Regions from separate parts of the Paenibacillus suaedae genome, predicted to be linked through region 2. Evidence: riboswitches for the same ligand, from Rfam matches in the RefSeq annotation. Region 2 holds a riboswitch; each other region holds the start of a gene.
What was found. A riboswitch is a leader RNA that binds a small molecule or an ion and turns the genes downstream of it on or off. The one in region 2 is predicted to bind cyclic di-AMP.

Region 1 (4,215 bases), on a different contig from region 2:
GCTCTATCCTTAAATAGTGGTGCGTATTTGGCTGAAATCTTTCGTGCCGGCATACAATCGATCGACCACGGTCAATTGGAAGCAGCTCGTTCTCTCGGAATGTCAAAACCAATGGGGATGCGCTTGATCGTACTTCCACAAGCGTTCCGCAATGTTATTCCGGCGATCGGCAACGAATTTATTACGATTATTAAGGAGACTTCAATTGTCAGCACCATCGGGATTGCAGACTTGATGTTTGAGACAAATATCGTTCGTGCCAAAATTTATTCAGCGATGGGACCACTGATTGGAGCAGCGTGTATCTATCTCATTCTAACCTTCACTTTATCGAAAGTGGTGGCACGTTTGGAAAGGAAGTTGAGCGAGCATGATTAAAATTCAAAATTTGCATAAATCGTATGATAAATTGGAGATTTTAAAAGGGGTAAATGTCTCTATTGATCGTGGTGAAGTGGTTGTAGTCATAGGCCCTAGCGGATCCGGAAAGAGTACTCTCCTTCGTTGCATTAATTTGCTGGAAACTCCGACACAAGGGGATATCCGCTTCGAGGATCAGTGCATCACTGACAAGTCGCACAACATTAACAAAACACGTGAAAAAATGGGGATGGTATTCCAATCGTTCAACCTATTTCCCCATATGACCGTGCTGCAAAATATTACCCTTGCTCCAATAAAGGTGAAACATGTGCCAGAGGCTGAAGCAAATAAACTAGCAATGGAGCTGCTTGGCAAGGTTGGATTGGCGGATAAGGCCAAGGCATTCCCTAGACAATTGTCCGGTGGACAGAAGCAGCGTATCGCGATTGCGCGAGCACTTGCTATGCAGCCGCATGTGATGCTGTTCGATGAGCCGACATCAGCGCTTGATCCAGAGATGGTCGGCGAAGTGCTTGAGGTCATGAAATCACTCGCCGGAGAAGGAATGACGATGGTAATCGTAACTCATGAGATGAACTTCGCACGTGAAGTGGGCGATCGTATTTTGTTTATGGATGGCGGCAATATTGTGGAGGAAGGTTCTCCAGACCAATTATTTAACCATCCTAAGCATGCTAGAACGCAGGATTTTCTAAGCAGAGTATTGTAAAGAGGTATTGTAAATATATAGGTGTTCGAATAGGCATCCTTAGGGGGTGCCTATTGTTGTTTGCTTTATTATGTAAGCGTTTTCGTTTACAAATCTGAAATATGTGCTATGATAGAAACAGAAAGATTACAAAAATGTCATCTCTGATTACAAATTTGTTATGAAATAAAAAAAGTTTGAAGCTTCAATCCATTGGGGGGCGCGGGTTCCAGAGACTTACCATCATATTCCTGCGCACAGGTTACAAAATTGTGATATGATGCAATCCGAGCCGAAACGACACACCCGTACGGGGGACTATTGACCGGTGTTCGATATTACGAGAACACCTTGGGGTGAATCGCTTATTCCGCAACTTGGAATGGCGTAGGGGAACTCCTTGACCCGAATCCGACAACTAACCCCGCAGGCTAATGCACAGGAGGAAAACAAAACATATGCGTAAAAGAATTACACTAACGATTACAGCAGCTTTACTTGGACTTGCGTCCATTCTTCAAATTTTGCCGGCACAGGCTGAGCCCTATACGGTAAAAGAAGGAGAAACGTTCTATTCAATTGCTAAGAATTACAACATGAGTGTTGAATCCGTATTGTCGGCAAACCCGACAATTAATCCGAAAAATCTGTATGGTGGACTCTCCATCGAACTTCCAAGCCCTGTTGTTCAAAAGTCGGTTTTGGAAGGGATGCCAGTCAATAATGCTTTGGGTGTAGCAAAAAATGACGAACAGGCAGTCAAAACGGCTTCGAATAATCAGAAAGCAGCAGTACAACAAGCTGCTCCTAAAAATGTAGTTCAATTGTCCTCTGGACGTACAGCGACATACAAGAAAACGATAAGCATGCGTGCAACAGCTTATACCGCTCATCCGAGTGAAAACGGAAAATGGGGCGCAGTAGATGCTTTGGGTAATGCATTGAAACTAGGTACAGTTGCGGTCGATCCAAAAGTGATTCCGCTTGGTACGAAATTGTATATTACGGGATATGATTTCAAACACTTGCCGACAGGCGGTATGGTTGCTGTAGCTACGGATACAGGCGGTGCAATCAAGGGGAAAAAGGTTGACATATTTGTACCGGTAAGCAAGAAGACAGGCAACACATTCGGCGTGCAAGACGTTAAAGTATACGTGTTGAAATAATATCTACTATTATATATAGATGTAGATGAATACTTACAATAGCAATTGAACAACAAGCCTCGCCATTATGGCGGGGCTTGTTTGTTTATTCCTTCTTTTCCTTCTGATCTTGGAGCAGATCAGGCAGGGTGACGAATTCATATTTCCGCTCCCTTAACTGCTGAATAATCGATGGGAGTGCTTTCACGGTTCCATGCAGATACCCATTATGTGTGCTTCCGCTGGCATGCTGCAATACGATGGAACCTGGGCGTACCCCACGCATCACATTTTGCAAAATACGTGAAGCGGTTAATCCACGCCAATCGTTTGTATCTACATCCCAATTGACGACCATGTATCCATTATCTCCTGCCCAGCGCAATTGCTCTTCGTTGATTTCTCCATATGGCGGACGGAAGTATCGAGGCTTATATCCGGTAGACTGCTCGATAATGCGTTCAGTATCCTTCACCTGGTGTTCAAAAGCTGGAAGCGTCAGCTTTGTCAGCAACGGATGATTGTACGAATGATTACCGATCACATGCCCCTCGCGCACCATCCGCTCGACGAGTCCTGGATAAGCCTTGGCACGAGAGCCAACGAGAAAGAAAGTGGCTCGGATATTGTGCTCCTTCAATATATCCAATACAAGCGGCGTAATGCGGTTATCCGGTGCGTCATCGAAGGTGAGCGCAACTTGTCGTTCTCCATGACGCTGCTTCGCATTCAATTTAAAGATATGTGGGTACTTCAACCGCAGTTCCGCAATCGTGAGATGCTGTTTCTTCATCTTATGCATGCTGGAGCGGGATGATTGTGAAGCTTGCGCCGCAGATTGCGACGGGGTTGATTTCTGACACTTGTGCTGGCGTTCATTCGAAGAGGAAGAACGCTGTTTCTGCTGGCCAGATTCTGACTCTGCCTGCTGCGACTCCAGTCTCTTCTGACTTTTCTGGTTATCACGCTCTTTATGCTCAGCTGATATGGTGAATTTAGGCATCTCAAGATGATCCGATGAAGCTGCATTCTCTTGCTTCTCCTTAGCATGTGGGGAATGCATGTTCACAGAGTCTGCCTTGAAGATACGTGGTACTGGATGAGTGCGATCTTGTCTCCACAGACTGTCTGCTGATGAATGGATCGATTCCGACTGATTTGGCTTGCTTGGTGGAAGATTGGGTATGGGAGGCGTTGCTTCCTGCGAACGATGGAAGCAGCCAGTAATACAGAGCAAACAAAGGGATAGTACAGATAAGCAGATTCGACAATGTTGCATAGCGCCATTCCCCCATTCCATAAACAGTTCAATGTTCTTGTTATGTCCTTGGGGTGGTAGAAATATGCCCTTCCACTTACCTAGTACGGTAGGGAAATAATCTCATCGACTATAATTGTTAGGATGTTCACTTGTAACTTCTTGCTAATATTCTGAAAATTTGCGAAACCATTGTCACAATTCATACGCTAATGTGACATGGGTCACAGTGGGATGTCAACCAGAACATGCATAGTAGAAGTGTAAAGGTGAGAAAAGCTTATGCATAGGCCATATAGGCAGCAATCCATAAGGTTGTGAATGTGGGCTTTTCTTACGAGCAGGAATCTGCACATCTCAATAAACGTGAGAAGGATGCAGACTGTCCTTACTCGTGAAAAAAGGAGCATACTTGTGTATACGATTCTTTCCAACGAACGCATCTCTGAAGGCATTTACCTCATGACGGTGGAGGGTCAATTTCAAGCAAGCATGGGTCAATTCTTTATGCTGCGAGCCTGGAATACGGCACCTATTCTGTCTCGTCCAATTAGCATCTGCAATTTGGAGAAGGATAGCATCCAGTTTCTGTACAAGATTGCAGGAGAGGGTACGCGTTTAATTGCACAGCTACGTGATGGAGACCGTATCCAGCTAGAGGGGCCATTCGGCAATGGCTTCCCGCGAGTGGAGGGACGAACTGCACTTATCGGAGGCGGTATTGGCATTGCACCCTT
Region 2 (4,215 bases):
TGGCGACAGCGTATTGAATCATATGGCTTCGTTCTTCGATCCATTCGCCCATGCTATTGGCTTAGATGGATTCATCGTTATGGCATTCCTGCTCGGCTTGCCTGCGAACGAGGTTGTCCTACCTATCTTGCTAATGGGCTACTTGTCCTCTGGGGCAATGGTTGATGCAGATGGAATGGAGAACATCAAGGATATCTTCCTGCAGCATGGGTGGACGTGGTTGACTGCATTGAACATGATGCTGTTCTCCTTGCTCCACTACCCTTGCGGAACGACATTATTCAACATTTATAAAGAAACGAAGAGTGCAAAATGGACAATATTATCTGCCGTTATTCCGCTTGGAATCGCTATAGCTGTCACCTTCGCCACGGCTCAGCTCGCTAGAGCCTTCGGTTGGGTATAAAGTTATCGCCCACCCCCTTAACGATTATGTTCAGGGGGTTTCTTATTCATTCCCTCCTTACTTGCTAACTATACCGTATTGCTAGAAACCATGATTTCGTTCGTTACTACCATTCGTCTACATATACATTTCTTTCCTATCATGTTAAAATGATCATCTCATTCTTTTTATGATTATTCATTAGCGAATACAAATACCTAAACATCTTTAATGGGGGGATTCATTTCATGGACAAGCAGCAGCTGCGCTCAATTATGGATCATCAATATGAGCTACCAACAGAAATCGAACAATATGAAGCCGTACAACAAGTAGTCAGCCTACTTGGCTCTACAGATCCTGAATTGAGGGATGATCTTGCATACGGGATATTATATGAATGGCTTATTACACAAAAAATCCTGACCGCTGGACAACTAACAGAGCTTCTTCATCAGACGTTATCAGACCAAATGCTTTTCAAAGGAATTGGGACTGCTGAGAACGATTCGGTCTTCCAACGTACATTCTCCGCCCTCTTACTCGCACTGCTTCTGAAGCGTGATGAACAACAGCCTTATATAAGCAAGCCTTTATATGAACACATTGCGAAGCGAGTTGTTGATTATTGCATGCAGGAGAACGATTATCGCGATTATGTAGAAGTTAAAGGATGGGCTCATGCTCCAGCTCACATCGCAGATGTCATGGCTGCTTGTGTACGCAGTCCACACATTGGCCCAGAGGAATGCAAGAAGCTTCTCAGTGCCATTGAGCACATGCTTCTTCATGCGAATCATATCTTGCGAACAGAGGAAGATGAACGCATGGCGACAGCCGTCTTGTCAATGCTTGAGCTTAATAAGTTGTCGTTCACGTCCTATTGCGCGTGGCTTATGCAGGTTGAGCTGCCCAATGAAGACAAAGTGATTTATCGCTGTAGACGCATAAATGTTAAAAATTTTGCTCGATCTGTATGGATGCGTGCAGCAATGAGAGAATTCATCGTTCCAACAACAGAATGGCACAATTGGTATAACATTGAAAAGAAACTGAATCCGGTCTTCAACAGAGACATATAAGATCAACTTCATTTCTGTTAATTTCCTCGTTATTCTCTTGTAGAGCGCCTGATTAAATACAAAAAAAAGAACCTGCATTTACCTGCAGGTTCTTGATGTGATATCTACATACTTAACTCGTTAGCCTGTGAATGATTGTACCCACACACCATTGTAGTATGCAACACCGATGGAAGTGAAGCTGGAGTTCAGGATGTTCTTACGGTGTCCATCGCTGTTCATCCACGCGTTCATTACTTCTTGCGGATTACGTTGGCCTTTGGCAATGTTCTCGCCAGCAGTATTGAAATTGACACCTTGTGCTCTCATCAGATCGAATGGGGAGCCAAGTGTTGGAGATTGATGGTCAAAGTAGTTGTTATCATTCATATCTTTCGCCTTGATCATCGCAACTTTGTTCAATTGTGCATCGGATTTCAATGGCTGCAAACCAGCATTCGCACGTTCTTGGTTCACCAAATCGATAACTTGGCTAGCGAAGTCACTGTTCGCATTGTTGTTGTCTTGTGGCGCAGTTGGTTTATTGTCACCAGGTGTTGCTGGTTTTTCAGCTTCTGGCTTGTTTACTTCTGGTTTGTTAACCTCAGGCTTTTCAACTTCAGGTTTCTCGATTTCTGGCTTCTCTACCTCAGGTTTCTCAACTTCAGGTTTGTTTGCTTCTGGCTTTTCAACTTCTGGTTTATTTACTTCCGGCTTGTCCACCTCTGGCTTTTGAACGGGAGGCGGAACGATTGGCTTATTCCCAATTTCTTTTTGAATGGCTTCCATCCATTTGGACAAGATTTGCTTCAATTCCGAGTTATCTTGGAATACTTTATCAAAGTCCATATTCATACCCAGGTTTGAACAATTCGAGTTCATCATTGGATTCGGCTGTTGCACTGGGCTAACGGGTGCTGCCATAGCAGAGTTCACCGCCATAACCGGTGCCAATGCAATCGCACTTGTAATTACAACTTTCTTAAATGTCTTCTTCATCCTGTACATCTCTCCCTTTGCAGCCTGCGAGGTTAGCTGTCGGGTTCGGGTTAAAGTGGACTCCCCTGTCGCTACACGACTTCACCCCAATGAATCGGTTCCCCCGCGCTCTGACGAGCTTCGGCTTGTTTTGTGGTACGTTTCCGATCCTAACACGGATAATACAGGAGATCATTTCAAATATATTGTAATTAATTATAATATCTTCCAAACGAAAAGAACCGGAGTATGCTAGACTGCACTCCGGTTCTACTTTTCTAGTATTCCATTTGGTCGGAAATTGTTCTATTCCTAATTCGCTCGCTTCTTACTTGATCACTTGGGACAACGCTGTGAAAATCACACCAAGCGCATAGGCACCAGCATCAGGATAGCCAAGACTCCGTTCGCCAACCGCCCCCGCTCTTCCCATACGAGCTACAATTGTCTCTGTATACTTTGCACCTTGAACAGCAGCCTCTGCCGCTTTCACAGAAGCAGTCTTCACATCATCGCCCTCAGACGCACTCTGTACCCACGCATCTGCAAATGGAGCCAACGCATCGACAAGTGTCTTATCCCCAACTACAGCTCCTCTTCCAAATGAGCGCTCGCCCGTGTCTTGAATGCCTTTAACAACTGCTTGCATCATTTGTGCAAATTCAGAAACGGTCAATTCTACGCGTTCGCCCGCGAACTTGCTGGCTGCACGGAATGCTGAACCCCAGATTGGGCCAGAAGCGCCGCCGCAATGCTCCATAATAACTAACGAGCAAGCATGGAGGAAGCTGCCCATGTTATCTGAATGATGTGCAATGATGTCATGCCATTCTCTTTTCAATTGCTTGAAGCCCTTCGCCACACTCATACCGAAGTCGCCATCACCTGCATGTGAATCCAACTCGCAGAATGGAACTTCATTTTCAATAATGATTTCGCTCATCTTGTCTGTTAGATAGATCAGGTTATTAACCGTGAACACATTATGTTCGACCTTCGAGAAGGCCTCGTCCGTCTCTACTGTAAAAGATACCTCGTGGCTCGCAGTTCCTGCTTCGGACATCTCCTCAGGATGGATTGGTTCAAATGAACCACTCACCTGCAGCGCTGGCGTATTGCAGCTTGCTTCGAGGTAATGCTTAAGCTGTTCATCCAAGCGGATAACCGACACCGACGCACCAGCCATATCGATACTTGTCATGTAGTTGCCTACGAATACTTTAACAAGAGTAATTTGTTGCGCATGAATCTCCCGAACTACAGCGTTCGCCAGCAAGTACAATTCTTGCAGCGGGGAACCGCCAAATCCGTTAATCAGCACGGCTAACTCCTGCTTAGAGCCTGCTGTAATCTTCATGTCACGGAACAAATCCGCAACCATTTTCTTCGCCAGTTCGTTAGCAGAAGCGATCTTCTCTCGGCGAATGCCAGGCTCCCCATGAATTCCTACGCCGTACTCGATCTCATCGTCATTCAACTGGAACGTTGGTGTTCCTTTTGCTGGAACTGTGCATGAGGTAAGCGCGAATCCAATACTTCTTGTGTTGTCGATCGCGTGCTGAGCAATCGCCTTCACTTCTGCAAGCTCCAAGCCCTCTTCAGCGGCCGCACCTGCAATTTTATGAACGAGCACTGTCCCTGCAACACCTCTGCGGCCAACCGTGTATAGACTGTCCTCTACAGCTATATCGTCGTCCACTTTGACATAATCGACCTGAATTCCGTCTTCTTTGGCTAGATGCGACGCATTTTTGAAGTTCATAATGTCGCCACTGTAGTTCTTAATAATGA
Region 3 (4,215 bases), on a different contig from region 2:
GAATATCGTCACCAATGGCTACGATCGCGCAATCGAAGTTACGTATGCCGAGTGAGCGCAGCACCTCTTCATCTGATGCGTCCGCTACAACTGCATGGGTTACGAAGCCCATAACATCCCCAATTACTTCCTCATCTTTATCAATGCCTAGCACCTGATGTCCGAGCTTGACCAGCTCCTTCGCGAGACTTGAACCGAAACGGCCCATCCCGATCACTGCAAACTGCTGCAACTCCATATCCCTGTATACTCCTTCGTCCGTTACAATCTAACTTGCTTATCCTATCGTTATTTTTCCTTCTGGGTGTCGGTATAATTCCCGCTCATTTTTCGGGCCTAATGCATAAGCCAACGTTAATGGACCTAGACGGCCTGCAAACATCGTCAGGCTCAGCAGCACTTTTCCGATATCTGATAAATCCGCCGTCAATCCCATTGATAACCCTACCGTTCCGAAGGCCGATGTTGTATCGAATAATATCATCAGGAAGCTATGATCTTCTGTTGTCGACAATATCATCGATACGATAATGACCAAGAACAATGACAGCAACGTCAGCGTAACTGCTTTGAAGATACGATCCTTGGCGAGTCGGTACCGGTAAATGACGATATCTTCTTTCCCGCGAATCATAGCAAATACAGCTCCAATGAGAATGGCGAACGTCGTCGTCTTAATACCACCACCAGTGGATCCTGGTGATGCCCCGATGAACATCAAAAGAACCATAAAAAATTGCGAGGCTTGGCGCATGGCTCCGATGTCAATCGTATTCGCTCCAGCGGTACGCGGGCTGACAGATTGGAACAGGGATGCCCAGAACTTCTCCCAACCATTCAAACTGCCTAACGTGCGTGTATTGGTAAATTCAAATATAAATATAACGACCGTTCCGATTACAATGAGCAATCCCGTCATCGTTAACACGATCTTCGTATGCAGAGACAACTTGCGAGTACGCTTATATTCCACCAAATCGGACAAGACGATAAATCCAATCCCGCCAAGGATAATAAGCAGCATCGATACCAGGTTAATAATAGGGTCTCCGACATAGCTGGTTAAGCTCGAAAACGGCCCACTGACAGAGCCGAATAAATCAAAGCCTGCGTTATTGAAAAAAGAAACAGCATGGAAGATACCGAAATAAATGGCCTTGCCTAGCGGAAGATCAAATGCCCATCGCACGGAGAACAGTACAGCTGCCGTCCCCTCGATACATACCGCAAACAAGATCACTTTACGGATAAGGCGCACGATGCCTTCCATGCTGCCCTGATTAAGCGCTTCTTGCAATATAAGCCTTTCCTTCAGCGATATCTTCTTCTTCAGTGCTAATGCAAACAGCGTTGCCATTGTCATGAATCCAAGCCCACCAATTTGAATAAGCAGCATGATGACCACCTGCCCAAATACGGTAAAATGAGTGCCCGTATCCACCACAATGAGCCCCGTCACACAAGTTGCTGACGTTGACGTGAACAATGCATCGAGGAATGGCAGCGGAATCCCATCCGCATTTGATATCGGAAGCATGAGTAGAAATGCGCCCAATAATACAATTGCTGCAAACCCTACAACCAGAATTCGCGGTGGTGTCAGATTGAATCGAATGGCCTTTTTTGTTCCCTCCACGGGAGTCACCTCTTTTTTTCCCCACGAAAAAAAGCACTGGAAATCCAATGCTATCGCTGGTATCCTGACGTACATGCCTACGAGGTTAGCTGTCGGATTCGGGCACGTTCAGGCTGCCCTAATCGCAAGTGGATTCTATGCATCCACAACTGCGATATTCACCCCATTTATCGGGTCCCCCGCTTTCGTTCATTCACGAAACTCGGCTTGTATGCAATTCATAACGAGATTATATACGTTTCCCCTGCAGCATACAAAGTCAAGGAATGAACAAATTAACCAGAATAAGACGAAAAACTTGAAGAAATAGCGCTTACAATCCCCCATTTTCTTCAATTGTATTCAAAACACTCATTTTCGCTAGGTGTTTCTTCATTTTCTCTGCTGGACTTTACAAAGTTGAAGTGGATAAAATGAACAAATAAGCAACCATACGCTAAATGTGTGATGGAATGGAGGTTCCAACATGTCCTATGTATCCAAGCCGCTTCTTCTTTCTTCTGTGGCCGGATTTCTATTATTCCTCATTGTTCAGGTATTCATTCCCTTTCAGCAGACAGAAGCCATGATGGAATCAGCAGCCAGCCAATCCCTCTTAACCAAAGAGAAAGCAGCGCAAAAGGCACTCACATTTGTACAGGACTTAAAACAGTTCCATATTTCAATTACACCTGAAGAAGATACTGCTCCAACCGTCATTTATCGCAGTCAATCAACGGTTTCCGGCTACATGAGCAAGGAGAAGCTGACCGCTTCATTTCAGAAATGGGAATCATCCAGTCCCTATGATACTTTTCAGGTATTATTGAATATGAATCGGGCTGGAAAATCCGGTGTCATGCGCATTGACGTTCACATGACAAGCGGTCGTATTATTGGATTCGAATGGGAGGAAAAGCCTCCTATCACCTCCTACATTAGCGGGGTTACGGGAAATCATGTGGATATGGCGTCAGCAGAAGATGCGGAGACTGCCTTGGATCCAGTGAACCGCAAGAAGCTTGCTGATACACTCTTGAAGCACATGGGATGGAATCCTACCCAATTAAAACTAATCGCATCATCGGCGGAGCTAGACACGGTAGAGTATAACGTGCCTGAAGCACGACTTGGTGAAGCCGCATTGAACGTGAAGGCCGTCTTCTCCCAAGATCGCATTGTCATGCTGAAGCCCTACTGGGTTATCCCGAACAGCTATCTAGCTGAAGAACTGCATCAAACGAAGACTGCATCGTCCATTTACAATATCGGCTATATGTGGATGACAATCCTACTAAGTGCATGTTCACTGATCGCTTGCATCGTCTACCGTCATGGCCTGAAGTTCGGATCGAAGACATTGTTCGCCCTTACTGCCGTCTCATGCGGAATTTCTCTGCTGCATCTATGGAACGTGCTTCCGGGTCTCTTCGCTCTGGAACTCCGTACCCCTGTGGACGGGGTGAATATGGGGCTGTCCTTTGCCATTCAAGGCGCAATTACAGTAATTCAAGGCGTTATCCTATACTTCTCTCTCCATGCGGGAAAGCGAGCATGGGAGCTGTCTGTGTACAGAGATGTACTGCCTACATGGAGTGATCGCGCATTTGGCGGCAAGCTCATACAAGCATTATGGATCGGAATCGCGTACACAGGCGTATTGCTCGGCATGCAAACGGTTATATTTTTCATTTTGGAATCAGGGTTTCATGCGTGGTCATCGACCGATGCCTCACAATCACCGCTCAACCTGCGAATTGCACCACTGTTCCCTCTTCTAGCTTGGGTTGCAGCTATTTCGGAGGAAGGGATATATCGTTTGTTCGGGGTTGGACTGCTGAACCGATTGTTCCGCAACCCATGGTTAGCCGGGATTATCCCTACCCTTGTATGGGCGTTCGGACATGTCACCTATCCAATCTATCCGTACTACTCTCGGCCGGTAGAGCTCCTGTTTATCGGCATGTTCTTCCTGTTCATTATGCTGAAGCATGGCTGGTGGACGGCCATGTTCGCTCACCTTATGCTCGACAACTTCTTAATGTCCCTGTCATTCATGCTTGATGGAACAATAGTCGGTCTCCTAATCGGTCTTGTGTACCTCCTTTCTCCAATTGGGATTGTATATGCGCTCGCGAAGATTCATCGCAACCAAGATCACGCTAGAGCGATCACGACATGGACATAAACATTAACACCATTGATTACAGTTGAATCCATTTGTTCGTACAGTAATAGAACGAGTACATGAGCATATCTCCATACCCTATCATTTTGAAAAGCCAAGGGCCGTTCATATCGAAGGACGCATGTACGTAATGCGCCTCATCGAAGGAACGGCCCCGTTTATTTCTCATTATTACTTATTTCTTCTCAATAAATTTTTTCGCTTCCTTTACTGCCGTATCTAGCGCTTTCTGTGCATCTTCACCCAGCATGACTGAATCAACTGCAGTAGACAGGTGACGGTTCATCTGGTTCCAGTTGCTGTTAAGCAAGAAGGCTGGCGTGTTGTCGGAACGCTCCAGCATGCGATAGAACGGTGCATACAGCTCGGATGTATCCAGCTTCATTTCTTGCACGACGCTCTTACGTATCGG
Region 4 (4,215 bases), on a different contig from region 2:
GATGCCGCTTATGACGGGGCTGGATGTCGCGGATGCAGTCAAGAAGAAGGGGCTGGACTGTCGGATTATTATGCTGACGACCTTTGCTCGCTCAGGCTATCTCCAGCGTGCAATGGCATCCAGTGTAGGCGGTTATTTACTCAAGGACAGCCCAAGCGACGAATTGTCGGATGCCATTCGCCAGGTATATGCAGGCAAGCGGGTGATGAGTCCCGAATTAACGTTGGCTGCGTGGGAAGACCCTTGTCCGTTATCCCCGAGGGAGAAGGAAGTGCTGTTGCTTGCTGAGAACGGACTGTCCATGCAGGATATTAGCGCCAAATTGTTCTTATCCTATGGGACGGTGCGCAACTATATGTCGGATGCGATTAGCAAAGTAGGAGCGGGTACGCGCATTGAGGCGATTCGAACTGCCAGGGAGAAGGGCTGGCTGGATTAAGAACTGCTGCTGGAATATATGCAGAAGATACTTGATAGAGAATTGTCGGCTCAATTAGCATCCAGAATATAAATGGATAAGTGCTTCATTCTCTCTAAGTGAATATTTAGCTTATTTTCAGTTTCATTTCAGGAATTACGAACATACTATAGCCATCCCTTACATAAGGAGGTGGAACCTATGAAACGCAATTCAACCGTAGCAGCGTGGACGTGCCTAATGCTTCTCTTGATGGCTTCACCTGCAGCAGCGCAAAGCAGAACTGCGCTAGATGCTGCAACAGATAAGAGCAGAGAGCAAGCTGCTGTACGAGTGGTCACTTCATCTCAAGCTGTAGTACAGCCGAATCAGCAGAGCACGGAGACGGATAAGCAATTAGAACAAGTACAGGCACAAATGAAGGAGATTCGTGCAGAGATGAAGCAGCTGCGCGAGAAGAAGATTCAATTGCTCGCTAAGAAACACGGAATTTCGACAGAAGGCAAAAGCAATAAGCAAATTCACCAGGAATTACGCGAGAAATTAGGCATAAAAGGACGACTGTTCCACGAGAAACATCACAATAATGGGAAGCATGTCGAGGATCGTCAGACTCAGCTTCAGCACGAGGAAGAAAAGCATCGAGCAGAGGTGGATGGGCTCACACCAGAAGAGATTAAGGCGAAATTTCAAGAATCGAATGGGTCAGTCAAGTAAATTAGAAGCGTCTATGCGAAAATAGTGAATATCCAGACAAGATATCGGGACATGCGCACAAGCGCATGTCCTTGTGTTGTTTAATGGCGATGAAAATGGTTGAAACTGAAAAAGAAATATTTCGTAAAGATAGATAAAAGTATGAATCGTTGACATGCAGAGATGCATAGGATAAAGAAGCTGAAGTTGAGCGGGGATAAAGGGGATAGCATGAAACAACCCGACGAAAAGGCGCGGGGCGCTTCTCATCGGGTTATGTAGTCGTTCATATCATTATAAGAGTGCAGGAAACTTCCAACCTATTGATTGTCTGTAGCGATAGAAGAAAAGTCATTTTCGCTCATTACGCGACGAGCACCAACATAGCGCTGCTCATAGTAGTCCATGCTAAGGCTGTCGATGCGTGTACCTTTGCTTGTCGAAGCGTGTGCGAATTTGTTGTTGCCTACGTAAATGCCGACATGCGATACACCGTTGCCGCCGCTTGTGTCAAAGAAGACCAGGTCTCCTGGACGAAGCTCGTCTTTGCTAACTTTCTCACCAGAGTCAAATTGCGACGAAGATGTGCGAGGAAGATCAATTTCGAACTTGTTGAACACGTACTTCGTAAATCCGGAGCAGTCAAAGCCTTTCGTTGTTGTACCACCATACTTGTACGAAATGCCAAGCAAACCTTCAATCGTGTTGTCCATTTTGGATGCTGCGAATGTGCTGCCTGCACTGAACGAAGTAAACAGAACGCTCAGTCCGAGCACCGCTGTAACTAGCTTCTTCTTCAAAGGGAAAGCTCCTTCCGTGCCTGCGAGGTTAGCTGGAGGGTTCGGTTGAAGGACCCCTATGATCCCTGTGTTACAAGATCAATTCACCCGTAAAAACTGGTTCCCCCGCTTTCCGGTCCGCCCGGAAACTCGGCATTCTGGTTTTAGGATTATGTATTGCTGCGTGCGATAGTAACAATTTTGCAAGAGTTAGTGCCGCTTTCATGACAAAGTTGTAATAAATCTAGATTTATTGTAACAGACGGAAATTCCTTTGACAAATATTTTTTGTCCTTGACACGAAAAAAACTTGTCATATCAGCGTTTTTTTCGCTGATAGACAAGTTTTTTAATTCATTTTGTTAGGTTACGCTGCTTCAATATCATCGTAACCCTTTGTAACTTTGTAACTCTGTAACTAAATTGCGTTCAATCAGAACCCTCATTATTTCATCTGTTGCTCTGCTTCCTGCCAGACAGCGTGGCGTGCAGACAATCCCCACATTTTAAGTATAGTCATAATGGCAGGCAATGCCTGTTGAATAATGAGTGCGGTAATTCCGGTGAACACGGCCGCCGCGGTTGTGGACAATATGCCTACGCCAATGGTGATACCAATAAAGAGAAGTGACAATCCTAGAATGGGAAGCAAGCGACGAGTTCCGGCTGTCACAGATCGAATTAATGGTGTTTCTGAGGCAGCGCCGAAGTTAAGGAATAAGAACAATTGATGAACAAGCCAGCCGCCAATGAACCAAGCGATTACGAACGGTGCCACTGCCACGAGTAAGGAAGATAGAGAAGCCGATGTGGACAGGGCATGCGCCGCATAAGGAACGAACCATATAGCTGGTGCGATAATGAGCAGTGTCTCGAGTAGATAGAGGACAAGCATTGGCTTCCAAGCGAGCTTGATCCCTTGGAAGAAGGCAAGCCCCTGCTGCTTGGGCCGTGACATAGCATGGAATACACCCGCGTGAATGAAGGGGGTAAGCAGCATGTGGACGGCAACGAATCCGAGGATAGCCCATAAGTAAGGGAAATAGTCATTCGTCTTCATTAGATAGAACTGGCTTTCGGTCAGAAAGAGCTGCCTGCTCATCTCGGTAGGTGCTGGATCTGGGTAACGGCGCAGGATAGGTGTTACCACTCCATCGACGAAGCGATAGAGGAAGAACCCCCATAACAGTTGGTACAAGAATAGAATGACCCATATATAGATGTGCTCTTTGCACCAATTCCAGCCTGAACGCACATAAGCCTTCACACTATCACCACCCCAAAATGTTCGTAACAGCTTCGATTACCTTGATGACGGATAAATTAACTCGTGTACGGACAGGTTCATCGACATGAGCACGCATATAATTATTGATGTGCTTGTTCTCAACGACAATCGAATATAGAGGATCAACCATGACCCAGCTGAGCGGCGCTTTATGGGTGACGGTATATTGAATGCGGTCTCCCTCTCCATTCCATCCCTTGCGAGTCGTCGTGCCATCCGAGAACCCGAATACGATCGGAATGGATGGATAATTGGCACCGAGCTTGCGGATATGGACAGTCGCTTCATATTGGGTAGACCCATTCGATTCAATCGTACGTGAATCAATGTTCTCCACGGCGAAGTCTGCCATCATGCCGTTGTACACATATTGTTGGAAGAAATCATTCCACTTGCGGTTAGTTACCTGCTCAACGACTCGCTGAAAGTCTGATGTAGTTGGGTACTTAAAACGGTACTTCTGCGTATAAGTTCTCATAATGCGGCTCATCATTTTTTCCCCGACCTGCTTCTCGATTGCAAGCAGCACCAGCTTGGCACGCATGTACACATTTTCTGCGTAATGATTTTGATTTTTGTAGCGCCATGCATTCAGCTTCAGTGGAGCCGGATCTGTGATGTAGCTGGCTTGTATTGCGTTATTTGGAAGTACTCCGAATTCTTGCTCCATCAGCTTGTCTTCTGCATAGGAAGTGAACCCTTCATCGAGCCATGCTTCCTCGAATTCGTTTGAGGCGAGAAGTCCATAAAAGTATTGATGTCCAATCTCATGAACGACGGTACGTTCTAAATCGTAACCTGGACTCTCATCTTCTGCACCGAATGCTGTAATCAAGGTCGGGTATTCCATTCCTCCAGCTCCGTTGCCCAATTTAGGAGGCACGATAATGGACAAGGTAGAGTACGGGTATTTGCCGTACCATTCGCTGAACTTGGACAGAGCCGTCTTCGCAGCGTAGAAATAACGCTCCTTCAAATCTTTATGCTTCGGGTCTAAATATAACTTGATACGAACCCCTGGTACTTGGCTAGAA

Region 1: linked by a shared signal. The riboswitch ahead of RQP50_RS14265 (3D domain-containing protein) and the one ahead of RQP50_RS22660 (CAP domain-containing protein) in region 2 are both predicted to bind cyclic di-AMP.
Region 3: linked by a shared signal. The riboswitch ahead of RQP50_RS25575 (TrkH family potassium uptake protein) and the one ahead of RQP50_RS22660 (CAP domain-containing protein) in region 2 are both predicted to bind cyclic di-AMP.
Region 4: linked by a shared signal. The riboswitch ahead of RQP50_RS28015 (C40 family peptidase) and the one ahead of RQP50_RS22660 (CAP domain-containing protein) in region 2 are both predicted to bind cyclic di-AMP.

What each region holds. Positions count from the first base shown of each region.
Region 1 covers NZ_JAVYAA010000003.1:190,114-194,328, forward strand. The annotation lists gene RQP50_RS14255 (amino acid ABC transporter permease) at 1-378, shown strand, start outside; gene RQP50_RS14260 (amino acid ABC transporter ATP-binding protein) at 371-1,093, shown strand; cyclic di-AMP (ydaO/yuaA leader) riboswitch at 1,353-1,521, shown strand; gene RQP50_RS14265 (3D domain-containing protein) at 1,531-2,241, shown strand; gene RQP50_RS14270 (polysaccharide deacetylase family protein) at 2,327-3,499, opposite strand; gene RQP50_RS14275 (dihydroorotate dehydrogenase electron transfer subunit) at 3,893-4,215, shown strand, end outside.
Region 2 covers NZ_JAVYAA010000006.1:284,417-288,631, forward strand. The annotation lists gene RQP50_RS22650 (nucleoside recognition domain-containing protein) at 1-406, shown strand, start outside; gene RQP50_RS22655 (DUF2785 domain-containing protein) at 634-1,467, shown strand; gene RQP50_RS22660 (CAP domain-containing protein) at 1,588-2,445, opposite strand; cyclic di-AMP (ydaO/yuaA leader) riboswitch at 2,452-2,581, opposite strand; gene dhaK (dihydroxyacetone kinase subunit DhaK) at 2,753-4,215, opposite strand, start outside.
Region 3 covers NZ_JAVYAA010000008.1:143,036-147,250, reverse strand. The annotation lists gene RQP50_RS25580 (potassium channel family protein) at 1-238, opposite strand, end outside; gene RQP50_RS25575 (TrkH family potassium uptake protein) at 278-1,636, opposite strand; cyclic di-AMP (ydaO/yuaA leader) riboswitch at 1,696-1,854, opposite strand; gene RQP50_RS25570 (CPBP family intramembrane glutamic endopeptidase) at 2,103-3,803, shown strand; gene RQP50_RS25565 (hypothetical protein) at 3,820-3,972, opposite strand; gene RQP50_RS25560 (ABC transporter substrate-binding protein) at 3,979-4,215, opposite strand, start outside.
Region 4 covers NZ_JAVYAA010000011.1:48,834-53,048, forward strand. The annotation lists gene RQP50_RS28005 (response regulator transcription factor) at 1-439, shown strand, start outside; gene RQP50_RS28010 (serine protease) at 620-1,135, shown strand; gene RQP50_RS28015 (C40 family peptidase) at 1,435-1,914, opposite strand; cyclic di-AMP (ydaO/yuaA leader) riboswitch at 1,918-2,059, opposite strand; gene RQP50_RS28020 (hypothetical protein) at 2,339-3,160, opposite strand; gene RQP50_RS28025 (M1 family metallopeptidase) at 3,165-4,215, opposite strand, start outside.